Regions from separate parts of the Phyllobacterium sp. TAF24 genome, predicted to be linked through region 2. Evidence: riboswitches for the same ligand, from Rfam matches in the RefSeq annotation. Region 2 holds a riboswitch; each other region holds the start of a gene.
What was found. A riboswitch is a leader RNA that binds a small molecule or an ion and turns the genes downstream of it on or off. The one in region 2 is predicted to bind cobalamin.

Region 1 (4,864 bases), on a different contig from region 2:
CCAATTTCGCCCAGTTCCTGCTCCACCCGCTCCTGTTGATTGCCTTCAGCGGCTGTGAACGACGCAACGGTCAGTGGATGTTCTGCTGCGCGTTGTGCTGCCCGTGGCGAGGGGTCTGGCAGTGCACCGCGCTCAACCGAAGGGTCAACCGGGACGATATAGGGGAAATCGGACGGCGGCACATGCGGCAGCGCGCCGAGCGGCAGGCGGTAGCCGACAGGCGAATCCCCCGGCACGAGAAACAGCTTGCCGCGCCGTGTCGTCCATTTTTCACTGCGCCAACGCGGCCCGGAAGCAAGGCTGTTCCAGCGCTGCACCGGCAGCACAAAACCGCTTGGCTCGGTGAGGCCACGTTCAAAAACCCGGGCGATACGGCTGCGTTCTTCCGGGTCTTTCAGCTTGGAATTGGAGGGATCGACATTATCAGGCAGATTGCCTTCCTTGACGATCCATTCAGCCGGGTCTTCATAGGCAGGCGCCACCATTTCCTGTTCAACGCCAAGCTCATCCGCCAGCGCCAGCAGGAGCTTTCCGGCATCATCAGGCTTTATATCGGCCGTGCTGTTCTCAGGCGCAATCAGGTCAGGATTGACCCAGATCGGCTTACCGTCCTTGCGCCAGTAGAGCGAGAACGTCCAGCGCGGCAGGCTTTCGCCGGGATACCATTTGCCCTGCCCGTAATGCAGGAAGCCGCCGGGCGCAAAGCGCTCGCGCAGCCGCCGGATAAGCTTGTCGGCCTTTTCCCGCTTGGTGGGGCCGACCGCATCGGTGTTCCATTCGCCTGACTCAAAATCATCGATGGAGACGAATGTCGGCTCGCCGCCCATGGTCAGCCGCACATCGCGCTCTTTGAGGATAGCATCCACCTGTTCGCCAAGGGCATCGAGCGCGTTCCATGATTCATCCGAAAACGGCTTGGTAATGCGCGGATGTTCGGAAACCCTGTCAACGCGCATATCAAAGCCGAATTCCACATTGGCAAATTCCGCCATACCTGAAATCGGCGCGGCGTTGCGATAATGCGGAGTGGCAGCCAGCGGCACATGGCTTTCGCCGGTCAAAAGGCCGGATGTCGGATCAAGGCCGATCCATCCAGCACCGGGCAGATAGACCTCGCACCAGGCATGCAGATCGGTAAAGTCCTTGTCCGTCCCGGCAGGACCATCAATGGCAACGAGATCAGGCTTCAACTGAATGAGATAGCCGGAGACAAACCGCGCGGCGAGCCCAAGATTGCGCAGCACTTGCACCAGCAGCCAGCTTGAATCGCGGCACGACCCGGAGCGCAGGCCAAGCGTCGCCTCCGGCTCCTGCACGCCGGTTTCCATGCGGATGACATAGCCGACTTCCCGCTGGATGCGCGCGTTGAGATCGACGACGAAATTCACCGTATTGGTCGGGCTGCGATCAATCGTTGCGAGGAAATTCGAGACCAGCGGCCCCATCGATTCCGGCTTCATATAGATCGACAGATCGTCGCTGATTTCCTGTGGATAGCTGAAAGGCCACGTCTCCGCGACAGGCTCCACAAAGAAATCGAACGGATTGTAGACTGTCATATCGGCGATGAGATCGACCTCGATCTTCAATTCCGTCACCGGCTCGGGGAAAACGAAGCGGGCAAGGAAATTGCCGTAGGGGTCCTGTTGCAGATTGACGAAGTGGTTGGCTGGACTGACCTTCAGGGAATGGCTGAGAACTTTGGTTCGCGAATGCGGCGCTGGCTGGAGCCGGATGATTTGCGGCCCGAGCATGATGGGCCGGTCATACTTGTAGTGCGTCAGGTGGTAGACTGCTGCGTGAATTGCCATGTCGCCTCAAAAGCTACGATTCCACAAATACTCCCAGCACTCTACCGAGTTGTCAGCCAATTGAAATCTTTCATTTGCCAAAAATTTTGGCAGCGTTAAAAATTGCCGCATAAACGTGCTTGCAACAGCAGGGCTGGCCGCATAGCATCCGCGCCGATGGTTTCTCCGGCAAGACAACGCCGGAGATGAAAAGGGAACACGGTGAGGCGTACCCAAAAGGGACCGAGACCGTGGCTGCCCCCGCAACTGTAAGCGGTGAGCGATGCCTGACATGCCACTGGTTGAAAGACCGGGAAGGCAAGGCAAAGCTGAGACCCGCGAGCCAGGAGACCTGCCATCACACTTGAAATTCGAACCGGACGGGGTGTGCCGGGAGCGATGCGATGTCTCTCCCGCATTGTCGCGATGGTGCATTGGCTGCGTTCCCCAACCCCTGTCTTTGAGGCAGCGGACAGGCATGAGCACGCCCACCCACCAGATTATTGTCTGCACCCTGTGCAAGTCAGCCGATGACCAGTCACGGCCGGGGCAGGACCTTGTCGACAGGCTTGCGGCGGAACTTGATGGCAATCCCGCCTATGAGGTGCGCGGCGTTGGCTGCATGGCGGGCTGCGGACATCCCTGCACCGTCGCGTTTCGATCCCCCGACAAGGCGCAATATCTCTTTGGCGATATCTGTCCCGACGCCAACTTTGCCGACCTCATCGATTTTGCCCGGATGTATCACGGGCTTGATGACGGCTGGTCCAAAGCATCACAGCGCCCGGCAGGCCTTTACGACAAGACACTCGCACGCATTCCCGCACATCTATGACACGGCAGGCATTGACCAATGTTATAACATTACTATACGACAATAATGCGCCTGATATGGCACGACAGAGTTTACCGATTTGGGACCCAGCACCATGTGTTTTGCCTGCAGTCACGGACATCATCAGCCCATGAGCGAGATTGTCATGCGCGCCGACGATGTGACATTTCGCACGTCCGGCCAGACACTTGTGGACGAAACCTCGCTCGATATCGAACGAGGTTCGCGCCTTGCCATTATCGGCCCGAATGGTGCTGGAAAATCCACACTGCTGCGCATGCTGGCGGGGCTGCTGCGCCCCTCCTCCGGCAGTGTTTACATCGAAGGCACCCCTATTGAACGGTTGAAGCCCAGAGAAAGGGCAAGGCGCTTCGCCTTTGTCGGTCAGACCGATGCGCCTGACCATCAGTTGCTGGTGGAGGATTATGTCTCGCTTGGGCGTATTCCGCATATGGGCGCTCTGACCAAGGCCGGAGATCGCGATATCGTGGCGGAAGCGCTGCTGCGTGCCAAGGTTGCCCAGTTTTCCCGCCGCCCCATAGGTTCGCTCTCCGGCGGTGAAAGGCAGCGCGTGCAACTGGCCCGCGCCATTGCCCAGCAGCCTGATATTCTGTTTCTGGACGAACCCACCAATCATCTCGATCCGAAAGCACGCAGCGAATTGCTGGCGCTTGTCGCCGGACTGGATGTGACTGTCATCGCGGTGCTGCATGACCTGCCGCTTGTCGCGCCCTTCGCCACCCATGTCGCCGTCATGCACAGCGCACAGCTGGTTGCCATTGGCACGCCTGATGAAACCCTGACGCCGCGCATTGTCAGCGATGTCTTTGATCTCGACGTATTGCGCCTGCGCCATCCCTCGCAGGATCGCGACCTCATGGTGTTCGAAGCACCGGAACCAACAACAACAATACAATCTGCTCAGCTACGGAGAATTTGATGAAAAGAATGCTGCTCGCCCTCACCTTATCGGTGCTCTCAGCGCCCGCTTGGGCGTTTCCTGTCACCGTCGACAGCTGCGGCAAGCCGCTGACCTTTGATGCCGCTCCCAAGCGCGCGGTCATTCAGGACATCAATATGAGCGAGATGGCTTTCGCCCTGCATTTGCAGCCGTCAATAGTTGGCGTTTCGGGCATTACCGGCTGGTACAAGCTGGATGACGCCTTCAAAAAGCAGCAGGGGTCCATCCCGGAACTTGCGCCCAAATATCCGACGCTGGAAAATCTCGTCGCCGTTGAGCCGGACTTTTTCTTTGCGGGCTGGAACTATGGCATGAAGCCCGGCGGTGAAGTCACGCCTGACACGCTCGCGCCGCATGGCATCAAGACGCTGGAGCTGACTGAAAGCTGCATTCATCTCGACAAGAACCGGCCAGCCGCCTCCATGGACCTGCTCTATGGCGACATGGAAAAGCTCGGCAAGATTTTCGGCAAGGAAGATGATGCAAACGAGCTGGTCAGCGGCTGGAAGGCCGAGCTTGCCGACCTGAAGGCCAAGATCGGCGACAAGAGCGGCACCCGTGTGTTCCTCTATGATTCCGGCGAGGACAAGCCGTTCACCGCAGGCAAATTCGCCATTCCGACGGCGATGATCAGCGAAGCCGGTGGCAGCAATATCATGGCCGATCTCGACACAAGCTGGGGCACCACCTCGTGGGAAACCGTGGCCACACGCAATCCTGAGTTTCTCGTTCTCCTCGATTATCAGGATGATGCGGGCTACCAGAAACTGCTCGACTTCCTCAAATCGCATCCGGCGATGAAGGAAACCGACGCGGTGAAAAACAATCGCTTCGTCGCCCTGCGCTATGCGGAACTGACGCCCGGCCCCGCCAATATCGAGGCGATCGTCAAGATGGCCAAGGCGATGCACCCGGAAGCATTCTGAGTGCTTCCGTCTATCCGTCAGCATCTGATGCTTATCGTGGGGGTGATGGCCATTTTGGCCCTCGCCCTCATCTCCATTGCCTATGGGGCAACGGTTATCCCGCTCGGTGACGTGCTGCGCGCGCTTGCCCATGCCGCCGGTCTCTCCGACACTGCTGTTCAGGGTCCCGTTGGCAAGATCATTGTCGAACTGCGCCTGCCGCGGGTGATCCTTGCCATTTGCGTTGGCGCCGGGCTCGGCATCATCGGCGCGCTGCTGCAAACCGTCACCCGCAATGATCTTGCGGATCCGTTTCTCTTCGGCCTTTCCAATGGCGCTGCGGCGGGAGCCGTGTCAGTCATCACCATCATCG
Region 2 (4,864 bases):
CCGCTTGGGTTGGCGATATAAAGATTGAGTGACTGCGCCTGATCAATCCATTTTTGCCTGCGTGAAGCTGCCGCGATCAGCCAGGCGCTGTCGATTTCAAAGGCGGTGGCAAAGAGCGCCTTGAGATCGTCAGGGATACGGTCAATCTCGCCGACCGAGCCATCGAAATATTTGAGATCCGAGATCATCACCTCGTCCCATAGCCCGCGTGCCTTCAGATCATGCACAAGCGCGGCATTCACAACGGTGAAATCACCGGACATGTTGGATTTGACGAAGAGGTTCTGATAGGCGGGCTCGATGGACTGGGCGACACCGCAGATGTTTGAGATCGTGGCAGTTGGTGCAATCGCCATGGTGTTGGAATTGCGCATGCCTGTCTTCTTCACCCGCTTGCGCAGGGCTTCCCAATCTAGGGTCGTGCTGCGATCCATGGAAAGCTTGGCACCGGCTGCTGTGCGGGCCTGATCGAGCAGTTCGATGGAGTCGATGGGGAGAATACCCTTTGACCAGAGCGAGCCGTTGAAACTTGGATAGCTGCCGCGTTCGCTGGCGAGGTCCACCGACGCGGAAATGGCGTGGTAGGAAATCGCTTCCATGCTCAGATCAGCGAAAGCCACGGCCTCATTGGATGCATAGGGAATGCGCAAGGCTTGCAGGGCATCCTGAAAACCCATCAGCCCAAGGCCAACGGGACGGTGACGTAGATTGGAATGGCGCGCTTCGGGAATGGTGTAGAAATTGATGTCGATCACATTGTCGAGCATCCGCATCGCTGTTGCGACCGTGCGGGCCAAACGTTCCAGACCAAGGCCCTGACTGCCAATGTGATTGGCAAGGTTGATGGAGCCGAGATTGCAGACCGCAACTTCGTCCTTGGATGTATTAAGCGTGATCTCCGTGCACAGGTTCGAAGAATGTACGACGCCGACATGGCCCTGCGGCGAGCGGATATTGCAAGGGTCCTTGAAAGTCACCCATGGATGGCCTGTTTCGAACAGCATGGTCAGGATACGGCGCCACAGGTCCAATGCCCTGATGGTGCGGAACACACGAATTTCACCGCGCGCAGCCTTGGCTTCATAGGCCTCATAGGCGGATTTGAATGCGGCGCCATAGAGATCGTGCAGATCAGGCGTCTCATCCGGCGAGAACAGGGTCCATTGCGCATCCGCTTCAACACGGCTCATGAACAGATCAGGCACCCAGTTGGCGGTGTTCATATCATGGGTGCGGCGGCGGTCATCGCCGGTATTCTTGCGCAGATCGAGAAATTCTTCGATGTCGACATGCCAAGTTTCGAGATAGGCGCAGACGGCACCCTTGCGCTTGCCACCCTGATTGACCGCGATGGCCGTGTCATTGGCGACTTTGAGGAATGGCACCACACCCTGACTTTCGCCATTGGTGCCTTTGATGTGGGCGCCAAGGCCGCGCACCGGCGTCCAGTCATTGCCAAGACCGCCTGAGTATTTCGCCAGCAGGGCATTGTCCTTCACGGCTTTGAAGATGCCGTCGAGATCATCGGCGACGGTGGTCAGGAAACAGGAGGATAGCTGCGGGCGCAAGGTGCCCGAGTTGAACAATGTTGGCGTGGACGCCATGAAGTCGAAGGACGACAACAGATTGTAGAATTCGATGGCGCGCGCTTCGCGGTCGATCTCGCGGATCGCAAGTCCCATGGCAACGCGCATCAGGAACGCTTGCGGCAATTCAAACCGGATGCCGCGTGTCTGCTGGAGATAGCGATCATAAAGCGTCTGCAAGCCGAGATACTGGAATTGCAGGTCGCGTTCCGGTTTCAAGGCAGCGGCAATCTTCTTGAGATCGAAACGAGCCAGTTCCGGGTCGAGCAGTTCGGCTTCAATGCCAGCTTTTACATAGGCCGGAAAATAATCTGCATAACGTTCCGCCATTTCATGCTGGGTTGCCTGCTCGGCCCGGCCAAAGACAAAGCTCAATGCTTCACGGCGCAGCTTGTCGAGGAGCAGACGGGCGGTAACGAAGGAGTAATTCGGCTCGGTTTCAACCAGCGTGCGCGCTGCCAGAATAGGCGCAAGCGACAGCTCATCGAGCGTGATGCCGTCGTAAAGATTGCGCTGGGTCTCGCTGAGAATGGGTGTGGCACTGACCCCTTCCAGACCTTCACAGGCTTCATTGATGATGCGGGCGAGACGAATGTCATCGAGCGGCGCTTTGGTGCCGTCGAGCAAGGTAACGCTGAACGATGGGCCTATTTCGGCCGCTGGCTCCGCCAGTTTGGCGCGTTCCCGCGTGCGCTCTTCCCGGTAGAGAACATAGGCGCGTGCAACCTTGTGGTTCTCGCTGCGCATAAGGGCAAGCTCAACCTGATCCTGCACATCCTCAATATGAAACAGACGGCCTTCGCTGCTGCGGCGCTTCAATGTTGTCACGATGTCTGAGGTCAGACCTTCAACCACATCATGCACACGGCGCGAGCCAGCGGCGATATTGCCCTCAACCGCGAGGAAAGCCTTGGTCAAGGCGACTGTGATTTTCAGGGGATCAAACGGTGTCACCGAACCATTGCGGCGGATGACGCGGTAGCCGGGTTCTGTCGAGGATGATGGCTTTTCGCCAGCGCGAACAGGTGCGTGACCATCGGTACGGGTGGTTTCAAGAGAAAGAGACATGTGCTTATACCCCAAATGTTGGGGGCAAAGGTCGAGCGCACGCGTGCAAAGAACAGGTCAGAAACTGACCATTGCAAGCGACACACCGGGACACCCCGCCCGTGGACGTTCATCATGTTAGGGCAGGTCTCCTGGCTCACAGGTCGGCGCTGGTGTCGGCCTTCCCGAAGCGATTGCACCTTAAGGGTGCGGCTTCAGTGGCATTATCGACAACAACTCGCTGTTTACAGTTGCGGGGGCAGCGCCGGCATCAATGTCAACGACACCTCACCGGCTTCCCTCTTAGCTCCCGGTCTTGCGACTCGGCAGAACCATAACATCTATATTTAGTATCAAATCGCCATCTGCAGTCAATAGGTAGATGGCGATATCTTCGCTAACTCAGAGGATCGCAGATTGAGGCAAAACAAATGGTACGGATTTGCCGGGCAGACCGCCCACTTTGAGCGCACATTCATAAACACGCAAGATGCGGTCATCCGTCAAGACTTGCGTCGGTGTTCCCACAGTATCAGCATGGCCCTCATGCATAACCACAATACGGTCGGCAAACATGGATGTGAGGTTGAGATCATGCAGAATTGCAATGACGCCGCCACCACGATCAGCAAAATCGCGGGCAATCTGCATGATAATGAGCTGGTGTTTGATATCGAGGCTGGAAACCGGCTCATCGAGGAAGAGGAAGCGAGGCTGGCCATCAAGCACCGGTTGCCAGACTTGGCAGAGAACCCGCGCCAGTTGCACCCGCTGTTGTTCGCCGCCGGAGAGTTCCTGATAAAAACGCCCACCAAAGCCTGCAAGGTCGACCCGTTCGAGTGCTTCATCCGGCAGGGTATCCACGGCATGACGCGCCGCGCCGGAGCGGCCGCTGGTCATTCCGAGCTTGACGATTTCCCGCACGGTGAACGGGAAAGACAGCGAGGTGGATTGCGGCAGGATCGCCCGCATAGCCGCCATCTGCCAGAGTTTCAACTGGCTGATCAGGGTGCCATTGATGCTGATTGTGCCCTCATAGGGCAGATCACCGGAGAGAGCACGCATCAATGTCGTTTTCCCCGAACCATTGGGGCCGACGATAACGGTGAACTCACCTGCCCCTGCATCAAAGGATACGTCTTCGACAATCTTGCTTCGGCCAAGCGACACGGAGACATTGGAAACGCGGATCATGGTCATAGGTCCAGAATGCCGCGACGACGCAGCAATATCCATAGGAAGAAGGGAGCGCCAACGGCAGCAGTGACAATGCCGATGGGCAGTTCTGATGGGGCAACGATTGTGCGGCTCACTGCATCGGCAATCAGCAGCAAGCTTGCGCCAAGCAGCGCAGCGGCTGGCAGCAGGTAACGATGATCCGGACCGATTACGAGGCGCAGAAGATGTGGGACAACAACGCCGACAAAGCCGATACCACCGCTAACGGCAACTGATGCGCCTGTTGCCGCCGCAACTGTGACAATGGCAATGTGTTTGAAACGCTGGACGGGAATGCCGAGATGGCTGGCTGATGCCTCTCCCAATGCCAGACCATTGAGGCCACGGGCAAGGAAAGGTGAAATAACAAGTGCGAACGCAATCAACGGCCCTGACGCAAGAATCTTGATCCAGCTGGCACCGGCAAGCGAACCGAGGCTCCAGAATGTCAGGTCACGCAACTGCTTGTCATCGGCGACATAAACAAGAACCCCGATATAAGCAGCGGCCATGGCACCAAGTGCTATACCGGCGAGCAGCATCGTGGCGATGGACGTTTGCCCCCGCCGCGTTGCCACGCGGTATAGAACAAGGGTGAAGGCCAAGGCGCCGAAAAACGCAGCAAGCGGCAGTGCGTAAAGCCCAAACAAAGCAACAACAGGCGCAAAAATGGTTCCACCCAATACGATCACGCTGACTGCACCCAGACCCGCACCCGCCGATACGCCAACAATGCCGGGATCTGCCAGTGGATTGCGAAAAAGGCCCTGCATGACTGCACCGGACACGGCGAGTGAAGCGCCGATCAATGCCCCGAGAATAACGCGCGGCAGCCGGATATCATAGATAATGATGCGATCTCTGACAGAAAGTGCGCTTTCCGTGCCGTCAGCCCCTGAAATAAGGGACTTTACGACAGCGATAACAGACGCATCGGAGGCGCCGAAGGCAAGGCTGAAAATGATAGTGGCGATGAGCACGACGCCGAGACAGGCAATGACTGCGCGCGCAAG
Region 3 (4,864 bases), on a different contig from region 2:
TCGATCATCCATGTCGCCATGTTGTGGATCGAGATGAAGGCCGAAAAAGCCGGGCAGGCGGCTGATAGCGCTTCGAAGATCAGCACTGCATCGAGCCGTTTCAGCCCAGACCCGCCAAACTCTTCCTTCACATAGATGCCGCCCATGCCGAGCGGGCCGGTTTCCCGGATTACATCCGCTGGAAAGTGCTTGTCGCGGTCCCAGGCAAGCGCGTTGGGTGCAACGCGGTCCGCCGCAAAGGCGCGGGCCATGTCCTGAATTGCCAGCTGATCCTCATTGAGTTCGAACTGGCTGGACGCCGTATCCACGAGCGCATCCATGATAACCTCCCTGTATTCCTCTTGGCCGCAGTTTATCCCAAGCGCAGGGCCGCGCAACGACAGAGATGCGTTTTGACGGGGGCTAGGAAGAGAAAGACATATCCGCTACTCAAAGCCCATGACACACGCAATCATGTTGCAGGGAACAGGGTCAGATGTTGGGAAATCCGTCCTGGTGGCCGGACTTTGCCGGCTTGCGCGCAATCGTGGATTAAAAGTTCGGCCATTCAAACCGCAGAATATGTCGAATAATGCCGCTGTCAGTGATGATGGCGGCGAGATTGGCCGGGCGCAATGGTTGCAGGCCGTCGCCTGTGGTGTGCCCTCATCGGTGCATATGAATCCCGTGCTTTTGAAACCGCAATCGGAAACCGGCAGCCAGATCATCGTGCAGGGCAAAGTCTGGGGACAGGCCAAAGGGCGTGACTATCAGAAGTTCAAGGCGCAGCTGCTCGATGCTGTTATGGCATCATGGGATATTGTATGTGAGGGCGCTGATCTTGTGATCGTCGAGGGGGCGGGTTCGCCAGCGGAAATTAACCTCAGGGCAGGTGATATCGCCAATATGGGCTTTGCCACCCGCGCCAATGTGCCTGTCCTGCTGGTGGGTGATATCGACCGGGGCGGGGTGATTGCTTCCATCGTCGGGACCCATGCGATCCTGCAACCGGAAGACCGAGATATGATCATCGGCTATCTCATCAACAAGTTTCGCGGTGATGTCTCGCTGTTTGATGACGGGTTGAAAGCCATCACTGAGTTCACCGGCTGGCCTTCTTTCGGCGTCGTGCCGTGGCTGAAGGATGCGGCGCGGTTGCCGGCGGAAGATTCGGTTGTGCTGGAACGTCTGGTGAAAGGCGAGGGCCGGGCGCTCAAGGTCGCGGTGCCGGTGCTTGATCGCATCGCCAATTTTGACGATCTCGATCCGCTGATGGCCGAGCCGCAGGTGGATGTGGTGATGGTGCGCAGCGGCGAGCGGCTGCCGTCCGATGCCGGGCTGGTGATTATTCCCGGTTCAAAATCCACAATCAGCGATTTGCTGCGGTTTCGCGAAAATGGCTGGGACAGGGATCTCGACCTGCACCGGCGGCGCGGCGGTCATATCATCGGCATTTGTGGCGGTTTCCAGATGCTCGGGCGCACGGTACGCGACCCCGATGGCATCGAGGGCAGCGTGACGGAAACCCAAGGGCTCGGGCATCTCGATATCGATACGGTGATGGAACCCGAGAAAACCGTGCGCAATGTCGATGCGCATTCGCTGCAGTTCGATCTGCCGCTGAGTGGTTATGAAATTCATCTGGGCCGGACGACGGGCCCTGATTGTTCCAATCCCGTTGCCCGTATCAATGGTGTGAATGACGGAGCGATATCCAAGGACGGCAAGGTGTTCGGCACCTATCTGCACGGGCTTTTCGGCGCGGATCAGTTTCGTGCGGCGCTGTTGGGGTCGATGGGTATCGCTGCTGACGAGTTTGACTATCGGGCTGGCGTGGATGCCGCGTTGGATAGTATTGCGGGGCAGTTGGAAGAGCTGATTGATATCGATGCGTTGCTTGCATATGCTGCAGGCAGATATTGATGTTTATCCGCCGCATAGGCACCCCCCTCTGTCCTGTCGGACATCTCAGATCAGCCTTCAAAACCATCTTGCACAATCTGCAACACTTCCGGTTGTGCAAAGGCGTTAATGTCAATGTGATCTCCCCCCTTGTGGGGGAGATGCCCGACAAGGGCAGAGGGGGGTGAACGCCGCCGGTTCGTGGTTCGACAAGCTCACCATGAGGGAGTGAGGAGCGTGCAGGGAGTCAAGCTCCGCAACATGGCAAAATAAAACTCCCTTGCATCACCCCTGTCCCTCATGGTGAGCTTGTCGAACCACAAACCACACCCCCACCACTCCCTTACCAAACAACACACATTCAATTGACATTTCTCGTGGGGGATGAATAACGTCCAACCCATGATTGGTTCCCATATTGGTCGAAGGCCAAGGGATCAAAAGGGAATGCGACGGCCGTACCCTGAAGGGCGGTCCCACCGCAGCCGACCCCGCGACTGTAGAGCGGCGAGGATCAATGCAAAGCCTGACGCATATGCAGAGGGCAGCCACTGGGAAACCGGGAAGGCGGCATTGCTTCGACGACCCGTGAGCCAGGAGACCTGCCAGTCATAGAGTGTTTTTCCAGGAAGCACTTAAGGGTAATCCTGCCCAAGAATTGAAGAGTAATGTCTCTTCAGGCCCAGCACGGAGGTTGTTATGGCTGCTCATATGACGCATTCGCTTGTTTTCCCGCCCGCATTCCCTTTGATGGATGGATCGTTGCGGTTGCAATAGCGGCGATGCCTCAACTCAATTCCGGTGTGACTTTCATTCTCGGCGGTGCCCGCTCGGGCAAATCCAGCTTTGCCGAAGGCCTGATCAAGGCGTCGGGCCTTGATGCGATCTATGTCGCAACGGGCAGGGCGTGGGATGAGGAAATGTCTATACGCATTGACCTGCACAAAAAGCAGCGCGGTCCACTATGGCGCACCATAGAAGAGCCGCTTGATCTGCTGGATACCGTGCAAGGGGTGGCTGGCGAGGGCAAGGCGGTTCTTGTCGATTGCCTGACGCTCTGGCTCACCAATCTGATGATGGATGAGCGCAACATCACCGCCGAGACGCGGCAGCTTGTCGAAGCGCTGCCGAAACTTCCGGGTTCGATTGTTCTGGTTTCGAACGAAGTGGGTCTCGGCATCGTTCCGGAGAACCGCATGGCGCGCGATTTTCGCGACCATGCCGGACGTCTCCATCAGGCCGTGGCGCAAGCTGCGGCAACAGTCTATTTCGTGGCAGCCGGGCTGCCGCTCACAATGAAGGGATAGGAATATGCAGGGTCAGAAGATTCCAGCAACAGTCATCACCGGTTTTCTCGGTTCGGGAAAAACCACGATGATCCGCAATCTGCTTGAGAACGCCAATGGCAAGCGCATTGCGCTTATCATCAATGAGTTCGGCGATCTGGGTGTCGATGGCGGTCTGCTCAAGGGCTGCGGTATTGAAGCATGTCGCGATGAAGACGTGATCGAACTGAACAATGGCTGCATCTGCTGCACCGTGGCGGATGATTTCATCCCGACCATGACCAAATTGCTCGATCGTCCTGATCGCTTTGATCATATCGTCATTGAAACATCGGGTCTCGCTTTGCCGCAGCCTCTGGTTGCAGCGTTCAATTGGCCGGAGATCAAGACACAGGTGACGGTTGACGGTGTTGTCACCGTCATCGACGCCTCTGCCGTATCGGAAGGCCGGTTTGCCGATGATCATGACAAGGTTGATGCCCAGCGCATTCAGGATGAAGCGCTTGATCATGACAGCCCGTTGGAAGAACTGTTCGAAGACCAGATTCGCGCTGCCGACCTGATTGTGCTCAACAAGACGGACCTCATCAGTGACAAGCAGCTTGACGGCGTGCGCAGCGATGTACAGAGCCGTTCGTCGCGCTCGCTYAACATGGTTTCGGCCAGTTTTGGCAAGCTCAGCAATGAGCTGCTGCTGGGGCTTGGCGTTGGCACTGAACAGGACATTGCCAACCGCAAATCGCACCATGAAATGGAACATGAGGCGGGTGAAGAGCATGACCACGATGAGTTTGAGAGCTTTGTCGTTGGTCTTGGCCCGGTTGCGGAACCAAAGAGCTTTGTTGAAAAGCTGAAGACCGTTATTGCCGATCACGACATTCTGCGCCTGAAAGGTTTTGCCGATGTTCCCGGCAAGCCCATGCGTCTGGTGGTGCAGGCTGTCGGTACACGCATCGAGCATTACTTTGACCGTGCGTGGAATCCGGGCGAAGAGCGCCAGACGCGTCTCGTCGTTATCGGTCTGCATGATATCGACAATGATGCCATTACATCCGCTGTCACTGCTGCGGCCGTTTAACTGAGGCTGGAAAACTGAATGCATCTCCTGCTTGCCCAGAAAGGCACTATTGCCGAAGGGACCGAGGCTATCGACCTTGGCCAGACGCCGGGAGATGTGTTGTTTCTTTCTGCCGCTGATACGGAACTCGCGAGCCTTGCCTCCGCGCGGCGGCAGGGCGATGGCACGGTGTCGCTGCGTCTTGCCAATATGATGAGCCTGTCGCACCCGATGTCCGTCGACGCCTATGTGGAGCGGACGGCACGCCATGCGAAGTTGATCGTGGTCAGGGTTATCGGCGGCGAAAGCTATTGGCCTTATGGTCTGGAAGCCCTGCATGCCTGCGCCGTCAATCACAAGGTGCAGCTTGCGGTGCTGCCGGGGGATGACAAGCCCGATCCGGGGCTCGACCGGTTTTCAACCATTGCCCGGCATGATCGCGATGCGCTCTGGCATTATCTGCTGGAAGGCGGAGCGCAGAATGCGCAGCGTTTCCTTGATTATTGCGCAGCACTGATTAACGCAGGTGAAAAGCCGCAGGAAGCCGCACCCCTGCTGAAAGCCGGGTTGTGGTGGCCGGGGAAACCAGCGCCTTCGCTGGAAGAAATGCGCAGGAGTTGGCAGGACGGTGCGCCAGTTG

Region 1: another riboswitch for cobalamin. It lies ahead of AB4Y96_RS23365 (DUF1636 family protein); the one in region 2 lies ahead of AB4Y96_RS04205 (ribonucleoside-diphosphate reductase subunit alpha).
Region 3: another riboswitch for cobalamin. It lies ahead of cobU (bifunctional adenosylcobinamide kinase/adenosylcobinamide-phosphate guanylyltransferase); the one in region 2 lies ahead of AB4Y96_RS04205 (ribonucleoside-diphosphate reductase subunit alpha).

What each region holds. Positions count from the first base shown of each region.
Region 1 covers NZ_JBFRDN010000038.1:29,618-34,481, forward strand. The annotation lists gene AB4Y96_RS23360 (transglutaminase family protein) at 1-1,811, opposite strand, end outside; cobalamin riboswitch at 1,952-2,164, shown strand; gene AB4Y96_RS23365 (DUF1636 family protein) at 2,269-2,625, shown strand; gene AB4Y96_RS23370 (ABC transporter ATP-binding protein) at 2,756-3,565, shown strand; gene AB4Y96_RS23375 (ABC transporter substrate-binding protein) at 3,565-4,512, shown strand; gene AB4Y96_RS23380 (FecCD family ABC transporter permease) at 4,558-4,864, shown strand, end outside.
Region 2 covers NZ_JBFRDN010000003.1:150,243-155,106, reverse strand. The annotation lists gene AB4Y96_RS04205 (ribonucleoside-diphosphate reductase subunit alpha) at 1-2,654, opposite strand, end outside; cobalamin riboswitch at 2,759-2,985, opposite strand; gene AB4Y96_RS04200 (heme ABC transporter ATP-binding protein) at 3,036-3,827, opposite strand; gene AB4Y96_RS04195 (FecCD family ABC transporter permease) at 3,830-4,864, opposite strand, start outside.
Region 3 covers NZ_JBFRDN010000026.1:16,669-21,532, reverse strand. The annotation lists gene AB4Y96_RS19770 (isobutyryl-CoA dehydrogenase) at 1-308, opposite strand, end outside; gene AB4Y96_RS19765 (cobyric acid synthase) at 439-1,902, shown strand; cobalamin riboswitch at 2,272-2,505, shown strand; gene cobU (bifunctional adenosylcobinamide kinase/adenosylcobinamide-phosphate guanylyltransferase) at 2,664-3,188, shown strand; gene cobW (cobalamin biosynthesis protein CobW) at 3,193-4,245, shown strand; gene cobN (cobaltochelatase subunit CobN) at 4,264-4,864, shown strand, end outside.